DNA from 3 places in the Hymenobacter sp. DG01 genome. Region 3 is predicted to be linked to each of the others. Evidence: riboswitches for the same ligand, from Rfam matches in the RefSeq annotation. Region 3 holds a riboswitch; each other region holds the start of a gene.
What was found. A riboswitch is a leader RNA that binds a small molecule or an ion and turns the genes downstream of it on or off. The one in region 3 is predicted to bind S-adenosylmethionine.
Positions count from the first base shown of each region.

Region 1 (9,598 bases), 400 kb from region 3:
GGCCGTGAAGGCAACCCGCACCGTGTCGCGCTTGGGCAGGCTGCAGCCATCATCGGCCACTATTACATCCAGCAGAAACACCCGCCCGCCGGAGTTCAGGCACTCCGAAAAGCAGAAGCGGGTGATGAGGGTATCGGTGGGGGTACGCACCACGCCGCTGGCTGCCGCCGCAAACGTAGGGACCGGGGCAGTGAAGTTAACGGGGCGCAGCTCCACGGTCAGGCGCGAGCCCGCGTCGGGGTCCGTGAAGCGCGCCTGCATGCAGTGGTCGGCGCCAACCACCAGCCGCAGCGTGTCGCGGCCCGGGCGGTAGGGTACGCCGGCCGAGGAACGCAGCTCCAGGCTGGGCGCTGTGTTGCGGGGGCAGTTGAGCACGTACAGCTGAAAGTCGCGGCGGGTTTCCCCTATTTTCACCCCCTGCCGGTACTCGGAGCAGCGCACCCCAAACACAAACAGGCCCAGCTGGGTAGGCCGCACCACCAGGCGGCCAGTGCGGGCATCAATACCCAGGCTCGGGCTGCCCGGAATCTGGTTCTGGGCGCTCAGGCCCGGCGCCCACGCCACCGGGGCGTAAGGGGCCGGGGCAGCCTGCAGCGGGTTAGACGAGTTGCCCGAGCCGGCGTGCCCATTGAGGGGAGTAACCATATCGTAGGCCAGCGAGTCGCCATCGGGGTCCTGACCGCCAAAGTCGTAGGTAAACAGCTCGCCCCGGCAGACATAGTCGCCGAGGGCCGGAAAGATGCGGGGGGTAGAATCCAGAAAGCGCTGCCCGTCCCGCACCACGGCCGGAAACTCCAGATAAAAGGCCTGGGCGGCGCTCAACGAGTTCAGAATATTGCTGACGCCCTGGTTGCGGCAGCAGCGCTCCACGGCCACGTAATAGCCGCCCGGACTGGCGTAAGTAGCCGTCGGCAGCGTAATGTTAGTGGTGTAGATAAGCTTGCGGGTGCTCAGCACCGGGGAGGTACAAACCGGATTGGAGTAGTTTACAAAGGTGTTGCTGGTGAGGGGCAACATTACGTTTTGCATCCGCAGGTTGGAGCCGCGCTCGAAAATGCCGGCCCGCATGGTTTGGTCGAGGGCGCCCGGGCTGCCGTTGATGGCGTCGAAGTACAGAGTAAGGGTGAGGGCATACGTGCTGCCGCTGCGGTACTGCAAATCCAGCTCGCCGCCCACAATGTGGGTAGCCTGCGCCGCCGGGGCCACCAGGTTGAGGGCGGCAACCAGCAGCAGCCATAGCCATTGTTGACCAAGCCGGAAGAAAAGGGTACGTGTCCTGTCCATAGTAGCACGAAAAGAAATTCTGGCAGTCCGGCGCCTGGCCCAGACTACGGCTTGCAAGCGGGCGGTTGGACCGTTTCAGTACTGCTGCTGCTCTCCGCCCTTCCGGCCCCTGCATAATGGCCGGCCTGGCTACCGGGCCTGGCAGCTTTCCACTGAAAATAATAAAAAACCAGGCAGTATCCAGCTCAGACAGTGGATCTTATCCGTTCATCTTCTTCCGACTACTGCGGGCTTCTTGGGTGGTTGCTCCCGGTGCCTCCCCGAGCGTCCGGCCTCCCTACCCCCACCCCCATCCTCAACCGGCCGGCAGCGCCAGCTCTGGCGGCCAGCGGGGGCTAATGCCCTGCGCTGCCGGGGCCGCTCACCACAGCCGCTAAGCCCGGGCGTAACGCTAACCCGGCAAAATGCGTAGGTTTGGCCTGCCGGCTGTTACAGGTGTGTGTCAGTCGGCAAGAGCTGCACCTATTGCATTAAAAAGCCCCGACTGACGAGCCGGGGCTTTTTATATGCATCCACTTTGCAGTCGGCGCCGGGGATGACGTAAGGTCTGCTTTCGGACCGGGTAAACTCAGTAAAAGCCCGCCTCCCTTGGGAAACGGGCTTCTGCCGGGCTTGCAGGCGGCCGGAGTCTAACGGTTCTGGCGCACGAGGGTGATGTTGCCGTTGCCGGTTTGGGTCACGTCGCTGCTGTTAAAGCGGGCCCCCTGGTAGGTGCGCGCGTCGTTGCTGTTACCCACCTGCAGCTGGCGGGCGTACGAATCGTTGGCGTCCTGGCTGATGTAGCCGTAGTTGCCCGAGCGGGCAGGGCTGCTGGCGAAACCGCCTACCTGCTGGTCCTGAATGGCCGTGTTCCGGTTGCCCGTCTGCTCTGCCACGGCCTCGTGATACTCGCCTTCCTGCCGCTGGTTAGCCACGTTGCGGTTACCATCCTGCCCGATGGTGGCCTGCGCGAAACCGGCATTCTGCTGGCGCTGCGTGGCCGCATTGTTGTTGCCTACCTGCTGAATAGAAGCCCCCGCAAAAGCCGCACTCGCCTGGGTCTGGGTGGCCTCGTTGCGGTTACCACTCTGGGTGACCGTAGCACTCACCGAAAGAACCCCCGTCTGGCTTTGGGTAGCGGCGTTGTTGTTGCCGGTTTGGGTAGCGCTGGCGGCCACGGCCCCGAAAGCCCCGGAGTGACTCTGGGTTTGGTCGGCGGCGTTGTTGTTGCCGGTCTGCTGAATGAAAGCGGCAGAAGACGCACCTCCCTGGCTAAGCTGCGACTGAGTAGCCGCGTTGTTATTGCCCTGCTGCCCGATGGTGGCGGTCATGTAGCTGCCGGCGTTTTGCTGCTGTTGGCCGGCCGAGTTATTGTTGCCTTGCTGCAGCACGCTGGCCGAGGCCGACTGGCCCGAAACGCTCTGCTGCTGACTGGATGTGTTATTAGCCCCCAGCTGTCGGGCCGTAGCAGTACCGCCAAATACGTTGGTATTCTGGTCCTGGGTAGCGCGGTTATTATTTCCGGCAGCCTGGTAAATCTCGGCATAGGCGTTGCGGCCGCTCTGGTTTTGGGTGGCGTAGTTGGCCCCGCTCACCTGCTCAATGAAAGCACTGTGGCTGAAGCCCCCCTGGAACTGGCTGGCGTAGTTGCCGTTGCTGCCGGCGGCCGTGGAGCCCTGCCGGATGAAGGCCCTGTTGGCGCCCCTGCTTTCATCGGAAAGCTGTGTCTGAATGGCCTGTTGGCGGTTGCCCATCTGGTCAGCCTGCGCCGTATGCTGGATGCCGGCCTGAGTTTGGGTTACTTCGTTGTTGTTGCCACTGCTGCTGCCCCCGTTCACGGCCGCGTCGTTCTGGTGCGCAATGGCCGTATTCGCCCGGCCTAGCTGCTCCACCGTCACGCGGTTGTTGTTGCCGTAGCTGGTAGATGTTTGGATGTTGTTCTGCGCTGTGGCAGCGCCGCTGGTCAAAAGAGCAGCAAAGAGTACTCCGGTTGCTTTCATGCTGATAGAAGGATATAAAAGTGGGAATGAGACACGCCCTGCAAGCCATTCAGGAAATCAATATGAATAAATATGAGAAGATATAGTTATATTAAAAATTATTTAAGTGCATTTTATTAGCAATAAGGCCAGATTCATTCCAAAGTCCTTACAAGCCCATTTTATTCTTATAAAATTCTGTCCATCAGATTTTTTAGTAGCCTTCTGCTAACCCGGCTAGTGCACAAGGCAGCACCTGCACCCTACACACCGCATGTGCGCTGGGGCCTACGCTGCCTACCCCCTGCTGCCTAAGCGGCGCGCAAAGAAAATTTGGCTTTCTGGACCCGGCCGCTTTACCTTTGCCGCACTCAATTCTTTACCTGAAAGGATTGTTTTTATACAGAGGCGTGGAGAGACAGGCTCGACGAAACGCCGGCAACCTTCCGTAGCAGTACGGAAACGGTGCCAAGTCCTGACCATATAAAAACAACGTACCGTGAACCGCTTCCCGCACTTCGCCCCCACTCCTGCCACCCTTGCTTCTGTACAGCATGGCTGTTGTGGCACGTGTTGTTGGGCCGTCTGTACGCCGCTGGCCGGGTAGAGCTGCCGGTTCATTAGCCCCCGGCCGGGGCAATTCTGCGTTTCACGGGTGCCGCAACTGCCGTAAGGGCAGAGCAATGGCTACGGCCTGACCGCGCCCGCCTACTTCCTTCCCGGCTCCGGGCCCCTCTTCCCTACCCCCTTATCCTTGCCCAACCCGGAATGTGTTCGGGCGGTTGCGTGGCGTCTTTGCGCCCGGCCTAACTTCCGGAGGTTCTGGCGGTTGTAGGGGGTAGCGTTTTCCGCTGACTTCAACTATCTGTTTCTTCTTCCCTTCTCATGTCGCAGCCTTCAAAGCCCATTGGCATTTATTTCGAGCATCCCGAATGGTTTAAGCCCCTGTTTGCCGAGCTGGACCGCCGGGGCCTGCCCTACGAAAAAATCGACGCCGCCCACCACCTCTTCGACCCCGCCGAAACCGAGAGCCGCTACTCCCTGGTGGTCAACCGCATGAGCTCCTCGGCTTATCTGCGCGGGCACGGCCAGGGCATCTTCCATACGGCCGGCTACGCCACCCACCTGGAGCGCATCGGCACGCGCATCATCAACGGCTCGGCGGCCACGGCCATCGAAACCAATAAGGCCCGCCAGCTCAGCCTGTTCGCCTCGCTGGGCCTGAAATTCCCGAAGTCCTTCGTGATTAACCACGCCTCCCGGGTGCCCGACGCGGCCCGGCAGCTGCAGTTTCCCATCGTGGTGAAGGTAAACATCGGGGGTAGCGGCGCAGGCATCATCCGCTTCGATACCATGGAGGGGGTAGAGGCCGCCGTAGCCGCCGGACAGATTGACCTCGGCATCGACCAGACGGCGCTGGTGCAGGAGTACGTGGCGCCTCGCGGCGGCCACATTCACCGCGTAGAAACCCTGAACGGTAAGTTCCTCTACGCCATGAAGGTGTACACCACCGGTGAGAGCTTTAACCTGTGCCCCGCCGAAATCTGCCAGATTCCGGAAGAGCCTGCTGCCGGCGACTTCTGCCTCACCGAAGCCCCCAAAAAGGGTATTCAGGTAGAAGCCTTCACGCCTCCCGCCGAGGTAGTAGAAGCCGTGGAGCGCATCGTGGCCGCCGCCAAAATCGACGTGGGCGGCATTGAGTATCTGGTGGATGACCGCACCGGCGACGTGCTGTTCTACGACGTGAATGCCCTGTCTAACTTCGTGGCCGACGCCGTGAATGTGGTGGGCTTTGACCCCTACGCCCGCTTCGTGGACTACCTCGAAACCCAGATCGGGGCTTCGAACCCCGGCAGCCAGCCCGTTGCCGCTGATGCCGTTTCTTCCACCCAACAGCCGGTAGCGGCTTCCATTCACTAAGCCATGCGGTACGGATATTGGATGCCTGTTTTTGGCGGGTGGCTGCGCAATGTTGAGGACGAAAACATGCGCGCCGACTGGGACTACGTGAAGACGCTGGCCCAGCGCAGCGAGGACCTCGGCTACGACTTGTCCTTGATTGCTGAGCTCAACCTCAACGACATCAAGGGCGAAGAAGCCCCGTCGTTGGACGCCTGGAGCACGGCGGCGGCTCTGGCTGCCGTAACCAAGAAGATCGAGCTGATGGTGGCCGTGCGGCCCACTTTCCACTCGCCGGCTTTGCTGGCGAAGCAAGCTGCCAACATTGACCACATCAGCGGGGGTAGGATTTCCTTGAACGTGGTGTCGTCGTGGTGGCAGGATGAGGCCAAGAAGTACGGCGTGCACTTCGAGCAGCACGACGACCGGTACGCCCGCACCGCCGAGTGGCTGCACGTAGTGGACAACCTCTGGAAGCAGGACCACTTCACCTTCGAGGGCAAGTTCTATAAGGTGACGGACTCCATTCTGCAGCCCAAGCCCGTGTCGCGCCCCCGGCCGTTCATTTACGCCGGTGGCGAATCGGAGGCGGCCAAAAACCTGATTGCCGCCCAGTGCGACGGCTACGTGATGCACGGCGACGAGCCCCAGGCCATCGGCCGCCGCATCCGGGACCTGCAGGAGCGCCGCGACCGGCTGGGTTTACCGCCCATGAAGTTCGGGGTAGCGGCTTACAGCATTGTACGCAACACCGAGGCCGAGGTGAAGAAGGAGCTGGAGCGCATTACCAACGTGCAAGGCTCGGCGGCGGGCTACAAAAACTACCAGCAGTGGCTGGCCGGCACCCAATTGGAAAACCAGGTGAGCCTGCAGGACTACTCGGTTTCCAACCGTGGCCTGCGCTCCGGCCTCACCGGTACCCCTCAGCAGGTAGCCGACCGCATCGGCGAGTTTGAAGCCGTGGGCGTGGACCTGTTTCTGCTCCAGTGCAGCCCTCAACTAGAGGAAATGGAGCGGTTCTCGGAAGCCGTAATTCAGGTGCTGGCGTAAGCAAGTTTATTTGTAGCAAAAAGGCCGCGCTAATTGGTAGCGGGGCCTTTTTGTTTACCTAAAAGACTTCGGATGCTCGGGGAGCCGCCGGGCAGGCTGGTGCATCTCAGGAGCAGGTAGCAAGCGGCTGGTTCGCACTCGGGGCAGGCCGGCGCTGCCTACACGGCCTGCCTAGCCATCAGCGCCTGCACGTCGTGTTCGGTAAACGCAGGGGTTGCGCCCGGATGGGTGGCCACCAGCGCGCCGGTAGCGCAGGCCAGGCGCAGCGCCTGCTCGGGGTGGGTGCCGGCCAGCCAGCCTTTGAGCAGAGCGGCCAGAAACGCGTCGCCGCTGCCGATAGGGTCTTTTACCGCCACCGGCACGCCAGGGGCACGGTAGAGGTGGTTGCCGGTCCAAAGCAGGGCCCCGGCGGCCCCGCAGGTTACGCACACGGCCTGCAGCCCAAAGTTTTCGGTTAGCCACTGCATAGCAGCGGGCAGTTCGGGCTCCTTTCCAAACCAAGCCATAATTTCTGCCAGCTCGTGGTGATTTAGCTTCAGCAGGTTGGCTTGCGCCAGCAGCTCGGTTACTACCGCCCGCGTGTAGTGCGGCGGGCGCAGGTTCACATCGAATACTTTAAGGCGGGCGCGCTCCAGCAGGAGCCGCAGGGTTTGGCGGGAATCGGGCTGGCGGGCGGCCAGGGAGCCAAATACCAATGCTTCAGCCTGATCCGCCCGCTGCTCCGGGGCCGCACCGGGCCGGATGTAGTCCCAGGCCACGGGCTGGTCAATCTGGTAGGTTACTTCCTGGGCCGCATCTACGTGGGCAGTTACCCGTCCGGTGGCGTAATGCTTGCTGCGCTGTATGAAGGTAGTATCCAGGCCGCGTGACTGTATAAAGCGCAGGAGCTCCGTGCCCGGCTCATCTTCCCCAACGCAGCTGATCAGGTCCGCGGAACAACCCAGCTGGCGCAGGTGCACGGCTACGTTAAGGGGCGCGCCGCCCGGCTGTCGGCCGCCTGGCAGTACGTCCCAGAGCATTTCTCCAAAGCAGACGATAGACATAGAAAGAAGGCAAGAAAGGGAACGGCTGCTGGCTTCGGCAGCGGAACCTGTGGCAGCCAACAGCTTATGGGGCAAGGGCGCCCCCTGCGCCACTAAAGTCCCTGGGTAGAAAGGTACGAGCCTTTGCCAATGTGCCCCACCCGAAAGTACTGAGCAAATTACTTTACGCAACGGGCACTACCAGAGGCACAGGCCAACTGCCGGGGATAGTGCACACCGCTTTTTTCAGGGCCTAAACCGGGGCGCATTAGCCCCATTTAGGGCTCTGGGGTAACCAGAAAGGCTTCTAGCGGTCGGCTGGCAGCGGTGCCTATCACTATTCTGACATTGCATTGCATAAACCTGGCGGGCAGTGTGTAGCTTTACTACAAACGGCTAGCTGCATTTCAGCAATACCCGGCCGTTGTGCTTCGTTTCTAAGGTAGTGGGTGGCAGCTTCTTTTTTGCGCATCTGCTTTCTCCTTTGCTCTTCACCTGCCCTACTATGCGTGCAGAACTACCGCACTCTACCCGTACCTCCTTTCTGTGCCTTACCCAACCCCGCCGGCCAGCCGGACGGGCGGGCGCGGCGGCCAGCCGGCTGCTGAGCCTGCTGCTACTTTTGCTGCTGAGCGGAGCCGCTACCACCACGTTCGGCCAGGCACCACCCCCTCCCCCCCCGGAGTGCGCGGCCGATGAAAAGTTTGCCAACACCTGGTACTTTGGCTTTAAAGCGGGGCTCGACTTCAACCAGGCCTCTGCCGACTCCCTTCCGAAGGTGCTCACAAATGGGGCAATGGATGCCCCGGCCGGCTCGGGGGTAATGTCAGACGCCAACGGCGAAATTCTGTTCTACAGCAACGGCGAAACCGTCTGGAACGGCGACGGTAGTGTGATGACCAACGGCACGGGGCTGGCAGGCAGCCGCTTCACTACCGACGGCCCCCTTCCCATCAAGCTGCCGGGCAAACCTATAGCTGGCCAACCCACGCGCTACCTGCTCTTTACCCTGAAAGACACCGTTGGCCTGAGCTACTCGGAAATTGAAATTCCTGAGGGTGGTGGGCCGGGCACCGTTATAGCGGCTACCAAAAACACCCCTCTGGCCCGCGGCACGGCGGAGAAGCTGACAGCCGTATTCCATAAAAACGGCTGCGACATCTGGGTTATCGCGCACGGCTGGGGCACTGCCAAGGGGGGGAATAATAACCGCGGCGACGCCTTTCTGGCCTACCGTGTGCGGCAATCAGCCGGCTATGTAGGTCCGGTCCTCATCGACGAGCCCATTATTTCAACCGTCGGCAGCCTGCACGCGCCAAGTGTGGCGGCCCTGGGCTATAAGGGCCAGATGAAGGTAACTCCCAATGGTCAGCAGTTGGCCCTGGCCCGCTACAGCGAAGTAGTGGGCGACAGCAGCAGCACCGTGGAGCTGTTTGGGTTTGATACCGGCTCGGGCCAGGTCAGCGTTAACCCACAGGTGCCGTACATTGTGGACAGCGGCGCCGGGAAATATTATGGAGTAGGGTTTTCGCCTGGCAGCTACCTCTATGCTACGGTGCGCAACCCGCCCAAACTGCTGCAATTCGACATCAGCGGCCGCGGGCCGGTTACCAAGGAAGACATTCCGCTCAAACAGAAAACCCCGGCCGACCTGGGCTCCCTGCAGGCCGCGCCCGACGGCAAGATTTACGTGGCCCGTGACAACCAGCCCGCGCTGGGCGTCATTCCGTACCCGGACTCGCTGGGGGCCAAGTCCCGCTACGCCGACGACAGCCTACAGCTGGGTGGTCGCCTGAGTGGCCTGGGCTTAGTCAACTTCAACCAGAGTTCTTTGTTGCGCGTGGGGCCTATTGCGCAGATAACGGGTTGTCGGCAAATCTCATTCACGGCCCCGCCCATTGAATTTGATAATAAGAAATATCTCTGGACGTTCGGCGACGGTGCCACCTCAACTGAGGAGAACCCCGTTCATATCTACGCCAGGCCCGGCAACTACACCATCACGCTGCGCATTGACACCGACTGTTTTTGCCGCCAAAGCTCGGGAATAATCCAGGTGCCTGATCTGCCGGAGCCGGGTAGCGTCGCGGGCCCGCAGGTGCTATGCGCTGGCGCTGCGCCGGCCGCTCTTACCAGCACTACCGGTGCCTCCAGTGATGCTGACCTTCCGCTTGTGTACCAGTGGCAAACCTCAACGGATAATTCTAACTGGACTGATATTCCCGGGGAAACCGCAGCCACCTATCAGCCCGGCAACTCATTGCCTGCGGGCGTTACGTATTTCCGGCGGCGCGCCCTGCTGCTTTTGCCTAACCAAACCGGTCCGTACTGTACCCCCACCTTTACCGCTTCGGTAGCCATTACCGTGCTGCCAGCCCTAACGCC
Region 1 is NZ_CP040936.1:2,147,994-2,157,591, forward strand. It holds gene FGZ14_RS09015 (gliding motility-associated C-terminal domain-containing protein) at 1-1,284, opposite strand, end outside; gene FGZ14_RS09020 (hypothetical protein) at 1,914-3,263, opposite strand; SAM riboswitch class I at 3,638-3,732, shown strand; gene FGZ14_RS09025 (RimK family alpha-L-glutamate ligase) at 4,128-5,162, shown strand; gene FGZ14_RS09030 (LLM class flavin-dependent oxidoreductase) at 5,166-6,191, shown strand; gene FGZ14_RS09035 (carbohydrate kinase) at 6,350-7,234, opposite strand; gene FGZ14_RS09040 (gliding motility-associated C-terminal domain-containing protein) at 7,719-9,598, shown strand, end outside.
Region 1: it holds a riboswitch for S-adenosylmethionine, as region 3 does, so the genes downstream of both, FGZ14_RS09025 (RimK family alpha-L-glutamate ligase) here and FGZ14_RS07510 (phosphoadenylyl-sulfate reductase) in region 3, are expected to answer to the same signal.

Region 2 (9,598 bases), 1.5 Mb from region 3:
GGGCAGCTTCTGGGCAGCTACCGGAATGACCAGCGTACCGTAGCCGAAGTCGGTGGCCTGCTCGCTGGTACCGGCTCGGAAGGGTTTAAAGCTGACCTTGGCCGTTACGCCGGCCCGTTGCAGGGCCACCAGGGCCCGCGGGGCGTTGTAGTCAGACCAGGGCAATAGGTAGGCGTAGGAGCTCTGGCCCCCGCGTACGGTGCCGGTTAAGGCTTTGGGCGCCGTTACGGGAGCCCCTTGCACTAGGCTGGTATTTTTCTGCTTCGCGAAGGGCAGACCGTAAGCATGGGCCTGGCTCCATCCAGTCACGTCATAGAACACGCTGTCATGGAAGGTGGTCAGCTCTTCAAACAGGGAGTTAACAATGCGGTACTGAGGCTGGCTGGTGGGTACCACGTAGGCCTTACCCTTTTCGAAGGTCTGCTTGTCGAGAGTAACGTTTTTACCCAACTCATGCACCTGAATCTTATGTTGGAGCAGCAACGCCAGAAACCGGTTGGTCAGGGTTTCGTCCTGGGCGTTGCCGAACACGTAGGCCTTGGTCGGGAACTTGCGGGCATCGGTGAGGGCTGAGGTGAAGAAGTCGCGCTGGTGGCGCAAGTACAGGTCCTTTTCTTCTACCGCTCCGCGCACCGTGGCTAGGCCCGTAGCTACGTGGTTGCGGATGGTAAACGGAAAGGTAACTACCCCGTTCGTGCCTTCCTGGGCCAGCCCGCGGGAGCTGCCCACTTCAAACGTTACCCCTACCCCACCCTGGAAATCGGGGTAGGTGGAGCCATAGATGGGCGAGAGGTTATCGAACTGTTCCTTGGTCCAGTACAGAGAACCCAGGTTGTCCAGGGACTTAGCGAAATACTTGGCCAAGTGCACGTTCAGCACCTCATAGGTAGCCCGCGGAATCAGGTCGTTTTCGGTGCTGAAGGGCTTAGAAGGCTCGAAGTAGTAGGTGCCATTGGTGCCCATTTCGTGAAAGTCAATCATCACGTTGGGGTACCACTCATGGAAAAAGGCCATGCGGGCCCGGCTTTCCGGCTGGGTTAATGAGAGCCAGTCCCGGTTTAGGTCGGTGTAGAAGTGGTTGGTGCGCCCGCCCGGCCAGGCCTCGGTGTGCTCCCGGTCCAGGGGGTCGGTGGGGTTGGGCCAAGACTTGTTCTGGTCAAACCAGTGCGAGGCTCGGTCGCGGCCATCGGGGTTTTCCAGCGGATCGATGGTGATGACGGCCTGCTCCAACCACTGCTTGGTTTCGGGGGCGGTGGAGGCCGTGAGGTAGTAGGCCAGCAGCAGGGCCGCCTCCGAGGAGGAGCTTTCGTTGCCGTGCACCCCGAAATTCAGGCTCACCACCACCGGCAGCTTGCGGTAGTCGGGCGCTGCCAGTTTGGGGTCAATGAGGGCGCGGCGCGCCTGCTGCAGACCGGCCAGGTTCTGCTGGTTTTCCGGAGCCGTGATGGTGGCCACTACCTGGGGGCGCTCCTCGAAGGTGGTGCCAATCACCCGGAAACTTACCTTATCCGACACCCGGTCCAGCTCCCGCAGGTAAGCCACTATCTGGTCGGTGCGGGTGTAGTGCGTGCCGATGGGGTAGCCCAGGAACTGCTCCGGCGTGGGCACGGCCGGGTCGAATGACGTAGCCGTGGCCGCGGGAAAGAAGTAGGTATTCTGGGCAGCAGCTGGTAAGTGTAGGGCAAAGCCCACGGTCAGCAGGGCAGCGGAAGCGTAAGGTTTCAACATGGAAAGGGAAGTCGAAAGCGGTTGGTAGCAAAATAGCGCGGCTCTTCTGGTCGAGCTTGCGCAAGGTTTTTCGCTTGATATAAGATTGTCATGCTGAGCGAAGTCGAAGCATCTCTACCGCTTCGTTGCTACCCTCTTGGTTAGCCAGAGGTAGAGATGCTTCGACTTCGCTCAGCATGGCAGTTAGTGTGGCAACGTTAGCACGCGAGATGTCTCGACAAGCTCGACATGACGGTCTGGGTTGGTCAGCAGTACTCTTAATACCCCGGATTTTGCTCTAGGTCGGGGTCGGCTACTAAGTCGTTGAAGGGGAGGGGGAACAGCCAGCGGCGCTGATCCGTGACTCCGAGCACGGCACCGGCGCGGCCAGTGCGCACCAGGTCAAACCACCGGTCGGCTTCGAAGGCAAACTCCACCCGCCGCTCGTTTTCAATGGCTAGTAGCAGGGCGTCGGCGGTAGCGGCAGTGCTGGCCGGTACTCCGGCGCGGGCGCGCACGGCGTTCAGGTCGGCTAGGGCATCCGTCAGCTTGCCTTGCTTGGCCCGCGCTTCGGCCCGAATGAGGTATTGCTCGGCCAGGCGCAGCACGTAGCTAGGGTCGTCGCGCTGGGCGGAGCGGCTGTAGAGGTTGCCGTAGGTGACATTGCTACCGGCAATGACGGTAGTAGCCAGCAGGGCCGAGCGGTTGCCGCCCACGGTGGGGTCGTTGAGCAGGGCAATGGCGGCGGGCACGGGCTGGAAGTTGAACTGCCCGCCCAGGGCGCTCGGAAACCAGTTGTTCCACATTGTGTTAGCGTCGGAGTTGCTGAAGGTCAACTCAAACACTGATTCCCTGCTCAGAAAGGGCGCGGTAGAAATAGCGCGGTAGGGCGTCACGAGGCCGTAGTTGCCGCTGCTTATCACCTGGGTAGCGTAGGTTTCGGCTTCCGTCCACTGCTGGCGGTAGAGGTGCAGGCGGGCGCGCAGGGCGCGGGCGGCGGCCTTCACGGCGCGGTTGCGGGTAGCGGCCTCGGGCAGCAGGGCTTCGGCCTGGGTTAGGTCGGCTAGCACCTGGTCGTAGGTTTGGGCAAGGGTGCTGCGGCGGATGCCCCGGCCGTTTTCCTTGGTGCGGGTGGGCGTGAGCACCAGCGGCACCCCGCCCCAGCCCCGGCCCAAATCGAAGTACACCAGGGCCCGCAGGAAGTAGGCCTCGCCCAGCAGCTGGTTTTTCTCAGTCGCCGTCAGTAGCGGGTCACTGAGGCCGGGCAGGGCAGCCAGCACGTTGTTGGCCCCGTTCACGGCCTGGTACATCTGAGTCCAGGCCTCGGTAATGAGCACGTTATCGGCGCTGAGCTGGTTCTGGTCGATCTGCAGAAACTGGTTCAGCGTGCCGTTGAAGCGCACATTCTCGCCGGGCAGAAAGCCCAGCACCGGCCAGTTCAACTGGTAGTAGGCCTGCACCCGGTCGTAGACGCCAATGGTGGCGGAGCGGGCACTGCTGGCATCGGTTATGGCCTGGTCGTCGGGGAGCTGTTGCACCGGCGTGGGGTCCAGCAAATCGTTGCAGGCCGAGAAGCTCAGGGTAGCAGCACCCAGCACGGCGGCAAACAGCAAGTGGTATAGCGAAGATTTCATCGAGGTCAGATTCTGAAAAACAGGGGGTAATGTCATGCTGAGCGCATTTGAGCCTAAAGTCGCCGGGGCAAGCCTGGCTACCACTTCGTTCTGGCGGGGCGCCTCACCCCCCGGCCCCCTCTCCGGAAAAGGAGAGGGGGAGCCGGGCGATTGGGTATGCTTGCCTCAGGTGGCCTTGCGTTCGGTGCCGCCTTTGCACGACGGGCGGCGGGTTGGTTACAGGCCCACCGTCAGGCCTACCTGGAAGGTGCGGGGCTGGGGCACCGTGGCCCAGTCAATGTTTTTGGTGTTGGCTACCCCGCTCTGGGAGTTCACCTCGGGGTCGATACCGGAGTAAGGCGTGATGGTGAGCAGGTTGGCGGCCTGCACGTAGAGGCGCAAAGAGTTGAGGTGGGCTTTAGCGGCTACCTCCTTCGGCACAGTGTAGCCCAGCGAGAGGGTGCGCAGGCGCAGGAAAGAGCCGTCCTCCAGGTACCGGTCGCTCAGGTTCTGCACTACCCCCCCATAATTGTTGGAGGCCGGGTTGGTGGTCAGGCGCGGAATGTCGGTTTGGTCGCCGGGCCTTTGCCAGCGGTCCAGCTGCTCGCGCAGGTAGCCAATGTTGCTCTGCGTGCCCCCATGCACCAGGAAAAAGCGGTTCATGTTCATGATTTTCGCCCCCTGCTCGAAATTGAGGGTAAAGCCAAAATCCAGCCCCTTGTAGGTCACCGAGTTGATCACACCCCCGAAGTAATCGGGCCAGGCGTTGCCCACCAGCTTGCGGTCGGCCACCGATAGTTGCCCGTCGCCGTTCACGTCCTGGTACTGGGCGTCGCCGGTTTCGGGGTTCACGCCGGTTTGGTGGTAAAGCCAGAACGAGTAGAGCGGGGCGCCTTCTTCGAGACGGAAAATGTCGCGGGAGCCCGAGGTGATGGGGGCCGCCAGCTTCTCGATGCGGTTCACGTTGCGGGCCACGTTGAAGGTAGTGCTCCACTGCACGGCCGAAGCGGATGGCAACCAGTTGGCCGTTAGCTGCACCTCGAAGCCCTTGTTGCTCACGGCCCCATAGTTTTCCACCACCGAGGCAAAACCCGTTTTGCGGGGCACCGGCACGTTCAGCAGCAGGCCCGAGGTGTACTTGTCGTAGTAGTTCAGCTCCAGCAGCAAACGGCTTTGCAGCACGGCCGCATCCAGGCCCACGTTCCACTGCCGGGTGCTTTCCCAGCTCAGGTTGGGGTTGGCCAGCTGCAGGGGGGTAGTGCCGGGCAAATCGAGATAGTTGGCCCCACCCTGCACCAGGCCCCGGGCGGCGAAGTCGCTGATGCCGGCTTGGTTGCCGGTTTTGCCCACACTGCCGCGCAGCTTCAACTCCTGAAACACGTTCAGGTTCTTAATGAATTCTTCCTCACTCAGGCGCCAGCCCAGGCCCACGGCCGGGAAGTAGCCCCAGCGGTTGTCGGCCCCGAAGCGGGAGGAAGCGTCGGCCCGCAAGCTCACGTCGGCGGTATAGCGCTGCTTGAAGCTGTAGGTAGCCTTGCCAAAAAACGACAGCAGCCCTGCCTGGGAGCGGGACGAAGAGCCCGTTTGAGTAGCTGCCGAGGCGATGCTGGTCAGGTCGTTGCTCGGGAATTGCTGGCCCGAAAGGCTGGTGCGCTGAAAGGTATTTTTCTGGATAGTATTACCCACCAAGGCCTGCAGGGAGTGGTTTTCCCCGAAATCCACCGAGTAGTTTAGGGTCTGCTCGTTGAGCAAGGTAATGTCGCGCGACAGGAAGGAGGTAGCCGTGCCCCGGGGCTGCCCGGCCAGGATGAGCGTGTTGTTGAAGTTGTTCTCATACATGTCGTTGAAGTCGATGCTCCAACTGCTGCGCAAGGTCAGGTGCTTGCCAAACTGGTACTGCCCGTACACGTTCGAGATGACGCGCGAGCCCACCGCGTCGTTGTTCAGGTTGCCAATCAGGGCCTGGTGGTTGTCGAAGGAGCCGTACTTGGCGTAGGTACCGTCGGGGTTGTAGATGGGCAGATTGGTGCGCGGAAACAGGGCCGAGTTGATGACCCCCACCGGGTTGTTGTCGTTGCTGCTCACGTTGCGGTGGGTGCGCGTGAGGGCCGTGCTCGTGCCGATGCGCAGCCTATCCGTCACGGAGTTATCCAGGTTTACGCGGAGGCTAAACCGGTCGAAGTTGGTGGGCCGGGCAATGCTTTCTTGCCGGAAATACCCGCCCCCCACGTAGAACTGCGTTTTGGCTGAGCCCCCAGCCGCCGACAGCTCATAGCTCTGGGTTTGGGCTGTGCGGAACACATCAGAGAGCCGGTCGTAGGTTTGCTGCTCCTCGGGCAGGCCGCGCCCCCCGGAGGCCACCGAGCGGTAGGGCAGTTGAGTGGGGTTGCCGCCGTCGTTCAGGAACCGCTCGTTTTCCAGCTGGGCCAGCTCCTGGCCGCTCACCAGCTCATACTGCTTGGGTGCCTTCGACCAGCCGTGGTAGGTATTGAAGGTGATACGGGTTTTGTCGCCGGCCTTGCCACGTTTGGTGGTGATGAGTACTACCCCGTTGGCCCCCCTCGAACCGTAAATGGCTGTGGCGTTGGCGTCCTTCAGGATTTCGATGCTCTCAATGTCCTGGGGGTTGATGTCGGCCAGCGGGTTGCTGGATACCTGGTTGCCCAGACCGGTGGCAATCAGGTTGGTGTTGTTGATGAATACCCCATCCACCACGTACAGCGGGTCATTGCTGGCATTCACGGAGTTACTACCCCGGATGCGGATGAACACCCCGCCCCCCGGCACCCCCGAGTTGGCCGATACCTGCACGCCGGGCGCTTTGCCCTGCAGCAGTTGGTCGGGGCTGGCCGCCGGAATATCCTTGAGCGCGTCGCCCTTCACCGAGCTAATGGCGCTGGTCAGGGTTTTGCGGTTTTGCTCGCTGTAGCCCGTTACCACCACTTCCGAGAGCTGCTTCACATCAGCTTTCAGGGCTACGTTGATGGGGCCGCCGGTAGCTGCCACGGCCTGGCTTTCGTAGCCCACGGCGCTGATGGTCAGGATAGTGCTGCCGGGCGGCAGGGTCAGAGAGAACGAGCCATCGGGCCCGGTGGAGGCACCCACGGTGGTGCCTTTCACCACTACCGTCACGCCCGGCAAGGGGCTGCGGTCCGTGGCATCCACAATGGTACCAGTTACGGTGGAGGCGGCCGTCTGGGCGAAGCTCGCTGGGGCCAGGCCTGCCACCACTGCTGGCACCGCCAGAAGGGTAGAGGATTTCATATGCAGGAAAGAGTTGGAAGGTGAGCACACCACTTCCCGGCCAGCCCCGGCACGGGGGCCGCGTTGGCAAAGCTGGAAGTGGACGCAAAGGGGTGAAAACCCAGGAGCGGAAGCCTTCTGCCCAAATCCGGCTCGTGCACAGCCGGAAGCTATTCGGTCGGCGGGAGCCAACGGAACTAGCGGTTTACAGGAAGAGAAAGCGCCGCGGGGCGGCTACTCGGCAGCCGAAGTAACCGGCCGACAAGGAAAGCCCTCAGGCCTGACAGGCCCGGGTAATGCGTAGGAAAGTTGCGCGCTACCGCACTACCCTACCGGAGCAAGCAAAAAGCAAGTAAGGGAATCTCCCTCCGCCTTAGCAGCCCATGCCCAGCATCCGCATACAGACGAGGCCACGCATCAGGCCACAACAGGCAGGCTGAGGCGCAACGTGACGATGGGTACTGCTGGGGATGCTGGTGAAGGACTTCACGGCGTTGTTGTTTTTATATGGTCAGGACTTGGCACCGTTCCGGATGTTCCGGGGGTTGTCGGCGGTTCATCGAGCCTGTCTCTCCGCGCCTCTGTATAAAAACAATCCTTTGTGAGAGAAAGAATTGGTGCTGTAAATGTACAAGCGGAATTTTCAGAAATGCAAATCCTTCGTTCGAATTAATCTTTGGCCAGTACAAACCAAAGGTTTTGCTGGCCCTTACTCGTATTCATTCTTCGGCTTTCAGCAGTTAAGCCAATACTATATCGTTACTATCTACGTAGCCTGTACAATGCGTATGCCCGGGCCACTGTTGATTAAACCAGTGACACGGGCATGCGTGCTACATAAACTATTATAGTCAGATACTTACCTCACAGCTTTGGCCGAATCCAGGGCAGCGGTCATCTGGCGTTCTAAATCCGTTAGCTCCTGCGCTTCGGCAGCCCAAAAATCCTCGTATTGGTGGGCGGTCAGCTGCACAGTGTCGGGTTCTTTGTACTGGTGCATCCAGGTCATCATGGCGGCATCGGCGCGGCGCAAGCCCCTGATGATGCGGTGCAGGCGCTCGGCTTTGGCTTGGCCCGAGGTGGTAGTAGAATCCAGGCCAACGAGCTGGGCGGCGAGGCGCTGGCGTTCCGATATGAGTCCATCCATGCGGGCCATCAGCTCGTCGTGGTGGCGCATAACGGCCGCACGGGTAGCGGGTGTTTTGCTTTCCAGCGGCTGATTTTCTTGGGGCTGGCAGGCCACTGCGAGCAGGGAAAGAGCTGCGTAACGCAGCCGTAAACTCAAGTTCATTGGGACGCTCATTTCATCTTGATAAATAGCCACAAGCCCAGCACCGACACGGCCAATACGCCGGCGGCAGCCAGCATCGTGATGATGTCACGGATGTTTTTGCCCAGCTCCCCGGCGGCGTGGTACTTGTGCAGGAAGGCGAAGCTCAGGCCTTCGTAGCGGGCTACATTCTCGACGCGGGCGGCGAGGCGGCCGGTAGCGGGTTCCACGTACAAGGTGGTTTTCTGCGGGGTATTGTAGGCCACTTTCATAACGGGCAGGCGCTTGTTGATGAAGCCGTACTCGCCTTCGAAATGATCCACCAGGGTAGGTTTGCCGCTCATGGCAGGGGTAGCACCACCCCCGGCTTGTTGCAGGAAGGTGTTAGCCAGAAACGCCGCGTAGTGAGTGGCGCCGTCGGGCAGCAGCTGGCCGGTAGCGGCATTGTAGTAGACTACGGGGGTAGCGCGCACCGCTTCCACTGGCTGGCCGGTGCTGGCGCCGGCCGCCGGGCCGGTGGGCTTTTCTGCCGGAAGCAGGAATACCTGGTAGTACACCTGTCCGTTCAACTCCGCCAAGGTTACCTGTTGCACCGATTCCCAGGCCAGAGGCAACTCCGTGAGGTCCACGGCCAAGGCGGGGGTAAGCACGGCGGGCGCGTGCTGGTAACGCAGCCTGTCGTCGGGGTGAAGCTTGAGGTAGACGTGGAAGGCCCCGCTGCCCGCGAAGGTGAACGTAACCAAGGCCACGGCCAACCCTACCTGCCGGTGGTACTTGCGCAGCCAGCCTACCCGGTCCTGGGCATTGCGGGGCTTGCGGAATTTATTCCACATGAACCCGTAAATCACCAGCCCACTCACGGCCGAGGCGATGATGATACCCAGCAGCACCAGCATGGTCAGTACCTGGAACGTATTGTTGCCTATCAACTCCAGCCACGACCAGTTGTGGAACAAGTCGAACACCCGAATGAAGGCGCTGCGGCTGGCGTTGTTGAACGTAGCCAGCCGGGCCGGGGCCGTTTCCACGTACACTACCAACCCGTCGGGCCGGTCGAGGGCAATGCGCCACACGGGCAGCAGGCGGTTCACAAACTTATACTCCTGGTCGAAGCCGGTGATGCGCACGGCGCTGCTCACTTGCGCCGTAGAGTCTTGGGTGAAATAGCGGGCCAGTTGCTCGGCGTACTGCCGGTCGGCGCTGACAGGCAAGGGCTGCCCCGTTTCGGCGCTGAAATAGCGCGGCACGGCAGTAGGCGCTTCGGTGCCTAGCTGCACCTGGTACGCCTGCTGCTCCTGCCACTGCACCACGCGCACACTACGTAGGCTGGCAATCTGATTCTGCGTCAGCACCTGCCGCAACGCCACCTTTGGCTTGGCCAAGGGGGTAGGCACCAAAGCTTCGCGGGCTATTTTCGGCCGCAGCCAGTTGCTCATCAGTGGGTGCGCGAGGCCGCTGAGGGTCCAGAGGATAACCGGTACCACCGTCAGCAGCCCGATGATGCGGTGCCAGCGGTACATATTGCGCTGCACCACCCGCTTTATAGGGCCGGCAGCCCGAACTGCTGGGGCGGTTTGTTGAGTTGTTTGCATAAGAAATGTCTGTTGTCAAGGACGCAAGGCCTCGTTGGTTCTTTTGTAGAAGGTCATCCGGTGCGCTGACGCCGCCGGGCATCGTGTGAGGTGACGTTATCAAATCAACCTCCGTGCTTGATCTTGCTGGGCTACAGAGCGGTTCTAGCTGCTACCCCATCAAGATTAGCCAG
Region 2 is NZ_CP040936.1:230,248-239,845, reverse strand. It holds gene FGZ14_RS00920 (M14 family zinc carboxypeptidase) at 1-1,728, opposite strand, end outside; gene FGZ14_RS00915 (RagB/SusD family nutrient uptake outer membrane protein) at 1,986-3,341, opposite strand; gene FGZ14_RS00910 (TonB-dependent receptor) at 3,558-6,584, opposite strand; SAM riboswitch class I at 7,064-7,155, opposite strand; gene FGZ14_RS00905 (hypothetical protein) at 7,423-7,866, opposite strand; gene FGZ14_RS00900 (PepSY domain-containing protein) at 7,863-9,425, opposite strand.
Region 2: it holds a riboswitch for S-adenosylmethionine, as region 3 does, so the genes downstream of both, FGZ14_RS00910 (TonB-dependent receptor) here and FGZ14_RS07510 (phosphoadenylyl-sulfate reductase) in region 3, are expected to answer to the same signal.

Region 3 (9,598 bases):
GTAGGCGCTGCCGTAGCGGCCGTGGCCTTGGGTGCTTGCGTGGTGGAAAAGCACGTCACCCTGCGCCGCGCGGACGGCGGGGTGGACTCGGCTTTCTCCCTGGAGCCCGAGGAGATGGCCCAGCTCGTAACGGAAACCGAGCGTGCCTGGCAGGCCCTGGGCCAGGTGCAGTACGGCGTGCAGCGTGCCGAGGAGAAAAGCCGCCTCTACAAACGCTCCCTCTACGTGGCCCAGGACGTTGCCGCCGGCGAGGTATTCACCAAGGACAACCTGCGCGTGGTGCGCCCCGGCGACGGGCTGCCGCCGCGCTACTACGACCAGCTGCTCGGTAAACCCGCCCGCCAGAACCTACGGGCCGGCACCCCGCTGACCTGGGATGCCCTGTAGGCTTCTGACAATTCCTAAGCTTTCAACTAGCGCGTTGCTCCTGAGCGGCGCGCTATTTTTGTGCTCTATGCCCAACTCCGCTACCGCCCGCCTGCGCGACATCCTGCAACTGCGTTTCACCGACCTGTTTGCCTCGCTGCCAGCCCACATGCTGGAAGCCATTTCGCCGGCCAGCCCCTGGAAGCGCCTGGCCAAGGTGGCCGGCTACGCGGGGCTGCGGCTGGTGGGCAACATGTTTCGGCCGGTGCGCAACCCCGAGCAGCTGCAGGGCAAGGTGTGGCTGTACGTGGTCAGCCAGAACAACTACGATTCCCTGCACTTTCTGCGCGAAAGTCTGCCTAGCGCGGTGCTGGTGGCCGGTCAGAGCAAGCAGATTGGTCGCTACAACGGGGTAGTAAACCGCCTTTCCCTGCGGCGCAAGTTGCTGTATTACGGGCAGTTTCCTACCCTGTACCAGGGCCTGAAGCGCACGGAAGGCGGGAAAGCCTGGCGCTTCTTCGACTTGATTTTCAACGCCATTGGCTACTATGAGGTGTACGTGCGGGCCCTGCGCCACTACCGCCCCCAGGCCATCATCTTCGCCAACGACCACAACGACGACGCCCGGGCCCTGCTGCTGGCGGCCCGCACCTGCGGGGTGCCCACGGCCTACGTGCAGCACGCCAGCGTGAGCACCAACTTCCCGCCCTTGGGCTTCGATTTTAGTTTGCTGGAAGGCCAGGACGCGCTGGACAAATACCGGCAGTGCGGCCCGGTAGCAGGCCGGGTGGAGCTGGTGGGCATGCCTAAGGCCGATGCGTTTCTGGCCCGCAAAAACCTGAACCCCACCGTGCAGCGCGTGGCCGTGGCCATCAATACCCTCGATGAAACAGAGTCCGTAGCCGCTACCCTGGCTCACCTGCTGCAGGAGTTTCCGAACCTAACGTTCACCCTACGCCCCCACCCTGGCGACACCCGTGACTTTTCCTTTCTGCGCCAGCGCCACCCGCAGCTGCAGTTTTCCGATGCCCGCCAGCAAACGGTTTTTGAGTTTCTGGCCGAGCACGATGCCCTGATTGCGGCCGACACCAGTACCCATCTGGAGGCTACCCTGCTCAATCTTGCCAGCATCTACTTCCGGCTTGGCACCCACGGTGTAACCGAGGACTACTACGGCTACGTGGCCCACGGCTTGGTGGAGCGCGCTCATACGTTGCCTGAGCTCAGCAGACTACTGCGGCGCTACCAGCAGCACAAGCCCACCGATTTGTACCACCGCGCAACTTACTATAACGCTACCCTGGGCACTCCCGACGAGGGGCACAGCCAGGAAAGAGCCATCCGGTTGCTGCGGGAGTGGCTGGCCGGGCAGGCGTAGGTTTCCGCGGAGGAACGCAGAGGATTTCGCAGAAGGCTACAGAGTTGCTGGGTAGCGCTTATTTTGCCGGGATGACTGCCCCGCCTTTCCCCATCACGCCGCTTCCAATTCCGACGGAAACCCGGCTAGCCTATGTACTTCAGCACTTCCGCATGGCCTACGAGGCTGTGCCGACGGTGTCCATCGGGTACGCCGAGTTGCAGCCGCAGGTGGAGGTAGCGGAGGCGGCCGGGTCGTTTTTCAGCGAGCAGCAGCCCTACCCCCCTGCCCCCACCCAACGCGAGTGGCTGGGCCAGTCCATTCCGGTTTTCTTCGACCTAGCGCCGCAGAAGCCGCTGCTGGAGTTGCTGCCCGGCGGGCGGGCCCTGATTCACGCCGACATCATTTCGGCGGCTTTCTACCTGCTCAGCGGTTGGCAGGAGTATTTTTCGGAGGAGCGTGACCAGCACGGCCGCTTCCCTTACTCGGCCAGCGTGCAGAGTCGCTACAGCTTCGTGACGGTGCCCGTCGTGAACTACTACTTCGATGTGCTGAAAACTGCCGTGGAGCACGTCATGGGCCAGCCGCTGCAGCCGCGCCGCTGGGCCGGTGGGGCCTCCTGGGCCGCCTTCATCACCCACGACATCGACAACCTGTACAGCGCCTGGAAAGCCCCGGCCAAAGCTGCCCTGCGCCAAGGCCGGCTCCTGAGCTTCGGGCAGCAGCTGTGGCGGCATTTCACTACCCCTGACGCCTGGGACAACCTCCGGCAGGTGCAGGAAACCGTAGCCAGTTACGGCGCAAAGAGCACGTTCTTCTTTCTGCCTGAGCACCGGAAAGCTGCCAACGGCACGCCGAATGCGGATTATAAACTGCGCAAGGTGTGGACAAAAATAGCCGCAGCTATTCAGGATGCAGAGGTAGGCCTGCACGCGAGTCTGGGTACTGCAGCACATGGCGGAAAGTTGAAGGTGGATTGGCTTAAAATTCCGGTACCATGTAGCGGCATCCGGTTTCACTACCTGAGTTGGGAGCCGCGCATCACGTCCACTTTGCTGAGTATGGATGGTTTCACTCATGACTCTACGCTAGGGTTTGCGGAGCACTTTGGCTTCCGAAATTCCTACTGCCTACCGTTCTATACTTTCAATTTTAATGCTGATCCTTTTATTGTTGATCCTCCGCAAATGAGGCTTTATACGCTACCATCAGAAGCACCAGCTTTCTTTACCCTAGGACCGAAAAACTCTATTCAGACATCTACATTCCTGGAAATCCCGCTCAACGTGATGGACGCTACCCTCCATCACCCGCGCTACCTCCAACTGGCTACCAAGGAAATCCTGCCGGCTTTGATGCCGATGTTTCAGAAAATAGAGCGGTTCGGGGGCGTGTGCACGGTGCTCTGGCACAACGAGAACTTCGACCCGGCCAACGAAACCAACGGCCCCCGCCAGTTCGCCGAAATCATGGAGTACCTTCGCGGCCGCAACGTGGCCTTCGTCAACGGCCGGGAAATTTGTGAGCGAATGGGCTAGCAATGTCATTCCTCGCTTCGGTCGGAATCTGGGTTACTCCGCCGCGTGGAGAACCTAGACCTCTCGCTTCGCTTAGAACGACAGCTGGAACATTCATTCATTCACTCATTTATCACTTCACCGTTTGGGTATCGTTCAGCGGCAGGGGCTGCGCAACACCATTATTTCCTACATCGGGCTGGCGCTGGGCTTCGTGAGTACGGCTCTGGTGCTACCCAACTTTCTGCAGCCCGAGCAGCTGGGGGTTACGGCCACCCTGTCGTCGGTAGCCACGCTCTACGCCCAGGTTGCGGCCTTTGGCTTTGCCAGCGTGGGCATCCGTTTTTTCCCTTACTTCCGCCATCCAGAGTCGGGGCACCGAGGGTTTCTGCCGCTGCTGCTGGGTGTGCCGCTGCTGGGGTTTGCAGTGGTCACGGCCCTGTATTTTCTGGGCGAGCCACTGCTGCTGCCCTGGTATGGGCGGGATGCGCCCCTACTGGCGCCGTACTACGCCTGGGGTGCCGTGCTGGCCTTGTTTACCATGCTTTACTCGGTGCAGGATGCCTACCTCAAGGCGCTGTACCACACGGCTTTCTCGTCCTTCGTGCAGGATATTCTGCTGCGAGTTCTGATTGTGACGGGGGCTTTCCTGTTTGGCTTTGGCTACCTGTCTTTCTCAGGCTACGTGCTGTGGTTTGTGAGCGTAAACAGCGTCATTGCTTTGCTGCTGACGGCTTACACGGCGGCCATCGGGGAGCTGCACTGGCGACCTACGCAGCAGGTGCTCACGGTGCGCCCCCTGCGCGAAATGCTGGGCATGGGCGCCTTTACCCTGCTTGGCAGCCTGTCGGGCAGCATCATTATGTTCATCGACACCCTGATGGTGGGCGCCCAGGTGAGCGTGGCGGCGGCCGGCATTTACGTGGTGGCCGGCAACATCAGTACGGCCTTGGCTATTCCGGCCCGCTCCCTCAACAAAATAGCCTTTCCGCTCCTGGCCGACTACTGGAAGCAGCAGGACCTCCCGCGCATGGCCGACTTCTACCGCCGCGCTACCCGCCTCAACACCCTCATCGGCTGCCTGTTGTTCCTGGGCATCGCCTTGAATCTGGACTTTATCTACTCCCTGATGCGCAACGCCCGCTACGCCGAGGGTACGGTGGTGGTGCTGCTCCTACTGGCCAGCAAGCTCTTCGATGGCATCACGGGCGTTAATGGCCTGATGGTAGTAACGTCTCCACGCTACCGGTTCGACCTGATTTTCAACGTGTCACTGGCGCTGCTCACTATTCTGCTCAACGGTTTGTTGATTCCGCGCCTGGGCATGGTGGGGGCGGCGGTAGCGGCCTGCATCGCGCAAGTCAGCATTAACGTGGCCCGCACCTGGTTTGTGTGGCACAGCTACCGCATGCAGCCCTTTACCTGGCGCATCCCGCTGATACTAGGTATTGCGGCCGTGGCGGGGGTAGCAGGCTGGCTGATGCCCTCCCTTAGCTCGCCCCTGCTTACCATGCTCCTGCGCTCCACCGTGCTGACGCTGGTGTACGGCGGACTGATTCTGGTGACGAACTCGGCCCCCGAAGCAACTGCTTTTCTCAGCAAACTTAAACAACGGAAACACTAGCCGTTGTTTTATATATTATTATTCTACAGACTGATATACTATCTTCTATGAACGCGGTGAAGCATTTTCTGGGGTCAATTTTAGCCATTGCTTTCTTCCTTTTACTGGTTGTGATTTTCAGGGAGCATATACCCGGGAAAAGAAACCAGCACAATTCCTATCTGGTCCGGGTGGGCATGTCTAAACAGCAGGCAATGAGAATAATGGGCGGCGCTCCGTCGCGCAGAATGCTGGGCGTTTCTGCTGATTCAGCGTACGTGTACAAGGCCTCGCCTGCAGCCTCCGATAATATCTACCTAAGCATTGGGGCCGATGGCGTAATTACGAGCGTCAGCCACGGCGAATAATCAGGATTTTTAGTTGACCAGAAAAATAAAATTTGGAAGTATAAAATTCTGGCCGCTACTTTTGCCCCATCAATTCTTTACCTGAAAGGATTGTTTTTATACAGAGGCGTGGAGAGACAGGCTCGACGAAGCGCCGGCAACCAGCGGACCATCCGAAACGGTGCCAAGTCCTGACCATATAAAAACAACGTACCGTGAACCGCTTGTCTAACTCCGCCGCCACATCCGCCACCACCATTGCTCTACAGCATGGGTGTTGTGCTATGATGGGCATGGCGTGTTGTTGTCAGGCGTAACGCACCCTTCTTTTTTTCCTGGTTTGTGCGCCTGGCAGCTCTGCTGACACAGTTTTTTGTGTAGCTGACTCTGCCCGCACACCCGGCTTTTCGCCCTTGCCGCTGCTGGCTGCGCCTCCTTGTTTGGCTGCCACCGCGGGGTAGGGCCATCCTGTCAGCTGAAGTTTGCGCCTGTGGGCCGGCTTCCCTCCCCTTCTTGTTATGTCAGCAGCAACTGCTGCGCCGGCCGTCCGCGCCTTGCTCGACGACCTGCGCCCCCGGCTGATCCAGGCTACGGCCCTGGAGCGGCTGCGCCTCGTGGCTGAACGCTTCCCCGAACAGGCCGTTTTTTCGACCTCTTTCGGCCTGGAAGACCAGATTATCAGCCATTTAATCTTCAGCCACCAGCTTCCCATTCAGGTTTTCACCCTCGATACGGGCCGGAATTTCCAGGAAACCTACGCCACCTGGAACAAGACCCTGCTGAAGTACGAGCAGCCCATTGCGGTGTACTACCCCCAGCGGGAAAGCGTAGAGCAGCTGATGCTAGCCAAAGGCCCTAACTCCTTCTACGAGAGTGTGGAGAACCGCAAGGAGTGCTGCCATATCCGCAAAGTGAAGCCCCTGAACCGCGCCCTGGCCGGCAAAGCCGCCTGGGTTACGGGCATCCGCGCCGAGCAGTCGCAGAACCGCCAAACCATGGACCCCGTGGAGTGGGACGCGGCTCATAACCTGGTTAAAATCCATCCGCTGTTCGACTGGACCTGGGACCAGGCCGTGGCCTTCACCCAGGAAAACGGAGTGCCGGTGAACACCCTGCATCAGCAGGGCTTCGTGAGCATCGGGTGTGCCCCCTGCACCCGCGCCATTCGGCCGGGCGAGGACTTCCGGGCCGGCCGCTGGTGGTGGGAAGACCTTTCGGCCAAGGAGTGCGGCCTGCACGCCACCGCCCATCACAACGGCCCCGACCCGGTGGTGGAGCCCGTTCCGGCAGGCTAGCCACGGGCCTTTTACCTCTCATTCGTCTCTACAGCAGCTCCGCCAGTTTAGCTGACTTCTGCGCTAAATCGTGTTCTACACATGAGTACCCCTTCTTTCGATTATCTCGACCGGCTGGAAGCCGAAGCCATCCACATCCTGCGGGAAGTGGCCGGCCAGTTTGAGCGCCCAGCCCTACTCTTCTCGGGCGGCAAAGACTCCATCGTGCTGACCCGCCTCGCGGAAAAGGCCTTCCGGCCCGGCCGCTTCCCGTTTCCCCTGGTGCACGTCGATACCGGCCACAACTTCTCCGAGGTACTGGCCTACCGCGACCAGCTAGCTGAAAACCTGGGCGAAAAGCTGATCGTGCGCCAAGTGGAAGATACCATCAAGCGGCAGCGCCTGCGCGAGCCGGGCGGCAAGTTTCCCAGCCGCAATCCCCTGCAAACCTATACGCTGCTGGAGGTCATTGAGGAGTTTGAGTTCGATGCCTGCATCGGCGGGGCTCGCCGCGACGAGGAAAAGGCCCGGGCTAAGGAGCGCATTTTCTCCGTCCGCGACGAGTTTGGGCAGTGGGACCCTAAGCGCCAGCGCCCCGAGCTCTGGAACATCTACAACGGCCGCATCCAGAAGGGCGAAAACGTGCGCGTGTTCCCCATTTCCAACTGGACGGAGCTGGACGTGTGGCGCTATATCCAGCGCGAGAACATTGCCCTGCCCGACATCTACTTCGGTCATGAGCGCCGTTGCGTGGTGCTACCTACCGGCCAGCTACTAGGCCTTTCGGAGCACTTGCGCCTGGATAAGGACGATGAAATCGTGACCCGGCAGGTGCGCTTCCGCACCGTCGGCGACTCTACATGCACGGCCGCCGTGGAAAGCGACGCCGCCACCGTGGAAGACATCATCCAGGACCTGCTGCTGGCCAAAGTAAGCGAGCGGGGCGCTACCCGCCTCGACGACAACATCTCGGAAGCCGGCATGGAAGACCGCAAACGCAACGGGTATTTCTAGTGGGGTGATGAGGTGATGAAGTAATGAGGTGAAAAGAATGGTCCTGCAATGGCTTCCTCCCTCTACTCCATCATCCCACAACACATTTCACCTCATCACCTTTCACCTCATCACCAACATGGACTTACTTCGATTTATCACCTGCGGCAGCGTCGATGACGGCAAAAGCACCCTGATTGGGCGGCTACTCTACGACTCCGAATCGGTGTCGCTGGACGTGCTGGCGGCCCTGGAAAAGCGGCAGGCCTCTAATGGCACCGTGGATTTGGCTTTGCTGACGGATGGCTTGCGGGCTGAGCGCGAGCAGGGCATCACCATTGATGTCGCCTACAAGTATTTCACTACCCCCCGCCGCAAGTTCATCATTACCGATGCGCCGGGCCACGTGCAGTACACCCGTAACATGGTAACCGGCGCCAGCAACGCCGACCTGGCCATTGTGTTGGTAGATGCGCGCCAGGGCGTGATTGAGCAAACCCGCCGCCATACGCTCATTGCCGCCCTGCTGGGCATCCGGCACTTTGTGCTGGCCGTGAACAAGATGGATCTGGTAGGCTACGACGAAGCCGTGTTCGCCAAGATTGCCACCGACTACGCCGAGCTGACCAACCACTTCAACCTGCCCGCAGCCACGGCTATTCCGCTCAGCGCCCTCAACGGCGACAACGTGGTGAAGAAGTCGGTGCTCCTACCCTGGTACACTGGCCCGAGCCTGCTGGAGCACCTGGAAAGCGTGCCCGGCGCTTCGGAAACGGCCGCGCCGGGTCGCTTCCAGGTCCAGTACGTCATCCGGCCCCAAACCGCCGAGCTGCCCGATTACCGTGGCTACGCCGGCCAGATCCAGAGCGGCCAGTACCGCCGCGGCGACCGGGTAACGGTGCTACCCTCCGGCCTGCAGTCGGAAATCGAAGCCATTGAAGTAAACCAGCAGGAAGTTGATGCGGCCTCCGCGCCCCAGGCCGTGGTGTTGCGCCTGCGCGACGACGTGGACGTGAGCCGCGGCGACTCCATTGTGCCGCTGGCCGAGGCCCCTACCCTCACCCGCGAGCTGGAAGCTACCCTTTGCTGGATGAGCGAGCAGCCCCTGTGGCCCGGCCGTAAGCTGCTGGTGCAGCATCATTCCGCGCTGGTGAAAGCGGCCATTCCGGCCATCCTCTATAAGGTGAACGTGCACACCTTCGCCCGCGCCGCCGCCGATTCGGCCCAGCTCAACGACATCGTGCGGGTGCGCCTGAAAACGGCCCTCCCCCTGGCCGTGGACACCTACCTGGAAAACCGCGCCTCCGGTTCCTTTATCCTCGTCGATGAGCTGACCGGCGACACCGTGGCGGCCGGCCTCGTGGAAGCCGCCGACTCCGAGTACTTCACCCTGCCCGTCGGTCCGCCGGTGGCCTATTCTATTTAGAAATCTGAGTCTGGGGGCACACGGGTACCTGCTCATCAAATAGAACGTCATGTCTAGACTAGCTCGACATGACCGGCAGTTTTCCCAGCTCTCACCTCACTTCTCCCTACCCCCATGTCCACAACCAAACTACCACGCCTGACGGTACTCGGGGCCGGGCCCGGCGACCCGGAGCTGCTCACGCTCAAAGGGGCTCGGGTGCTGGCCGAAGCCGACGTGATTCTCTACGATGCCCTGACCAACCACGCCCTGCTCCAGCACGCACGCCCTGCGGCTGTAAGCGTGCCCGTGGGCAAGCGCCGCGGTATGCGCAGCCACTCGCAGGACGAAATCAACGCCCTGATTGTGGAGTACGCCCACCGCTACGGCCACGTGGTGCGCCTGAAAGGTGGCGACCCATTTGTGTTCGGGCGGGGCCGAGAGGAAATGCTCTTCGCCGAAGCCCACGGCCTAGCCACCGACTACGTGCCGGGCATTAGCAGCGCGGTAGCGGCGGCGGGCAGCGCGGGTATTCCGGTTACGCACCGCGGCCTGAGCGAAGGATTTCGAGTGATTACGGCCACTACGGCTACCGGCGAGTTGTCGGGCAGTGTGGCCGAGGCCGCTCAGTCGCGCGCTACTACTGTGATACTCATGGGCCTGGGCGAGCTGGAAAATATCGTGGCTGTGTTCAGCCGTTGCGGGCAGACTGACACCCCGGCAGCCATCGTGCAGA
Region 3 is NZ_CP040936.1:1,746,004-1,755,601, forward strand. It holds gene pseI (pseudaminic acid synthase) at 1-387, shown strand, start outside; gene FGZ14_RS07490 (hypothetical protein) at 455-1,744, shown strand; gene FGZ14_RS07495 (hypothetical protein) at 1,816-3,261, shown strand; gene FGZ14_RS07500 (oligosaccharide flippase family protein) at 3,386-4,864, shown strand; gene FGZ14_RS07505 (hypothetical protein) at 4,912-5,211, shown strand; SAM riboswitch class I at 5,305-5,396, shown strand; gene FGZ14_RS07510 (phosphoadenylyl-sulfate reductase) at 5,709-6,485, shown strand; gene cysD (sulfate adenylyltransferase subunit CysD) at 6,537-7,478, shown strand; gene FGZ14_RS07520 (sulfate adenylyltransferase subunit 1) at 7,597-8,883, shown strand; gene cobA (uroporphyrinogen-III C-methyltransferase) at 8,998-9,598, shown strand, end outside.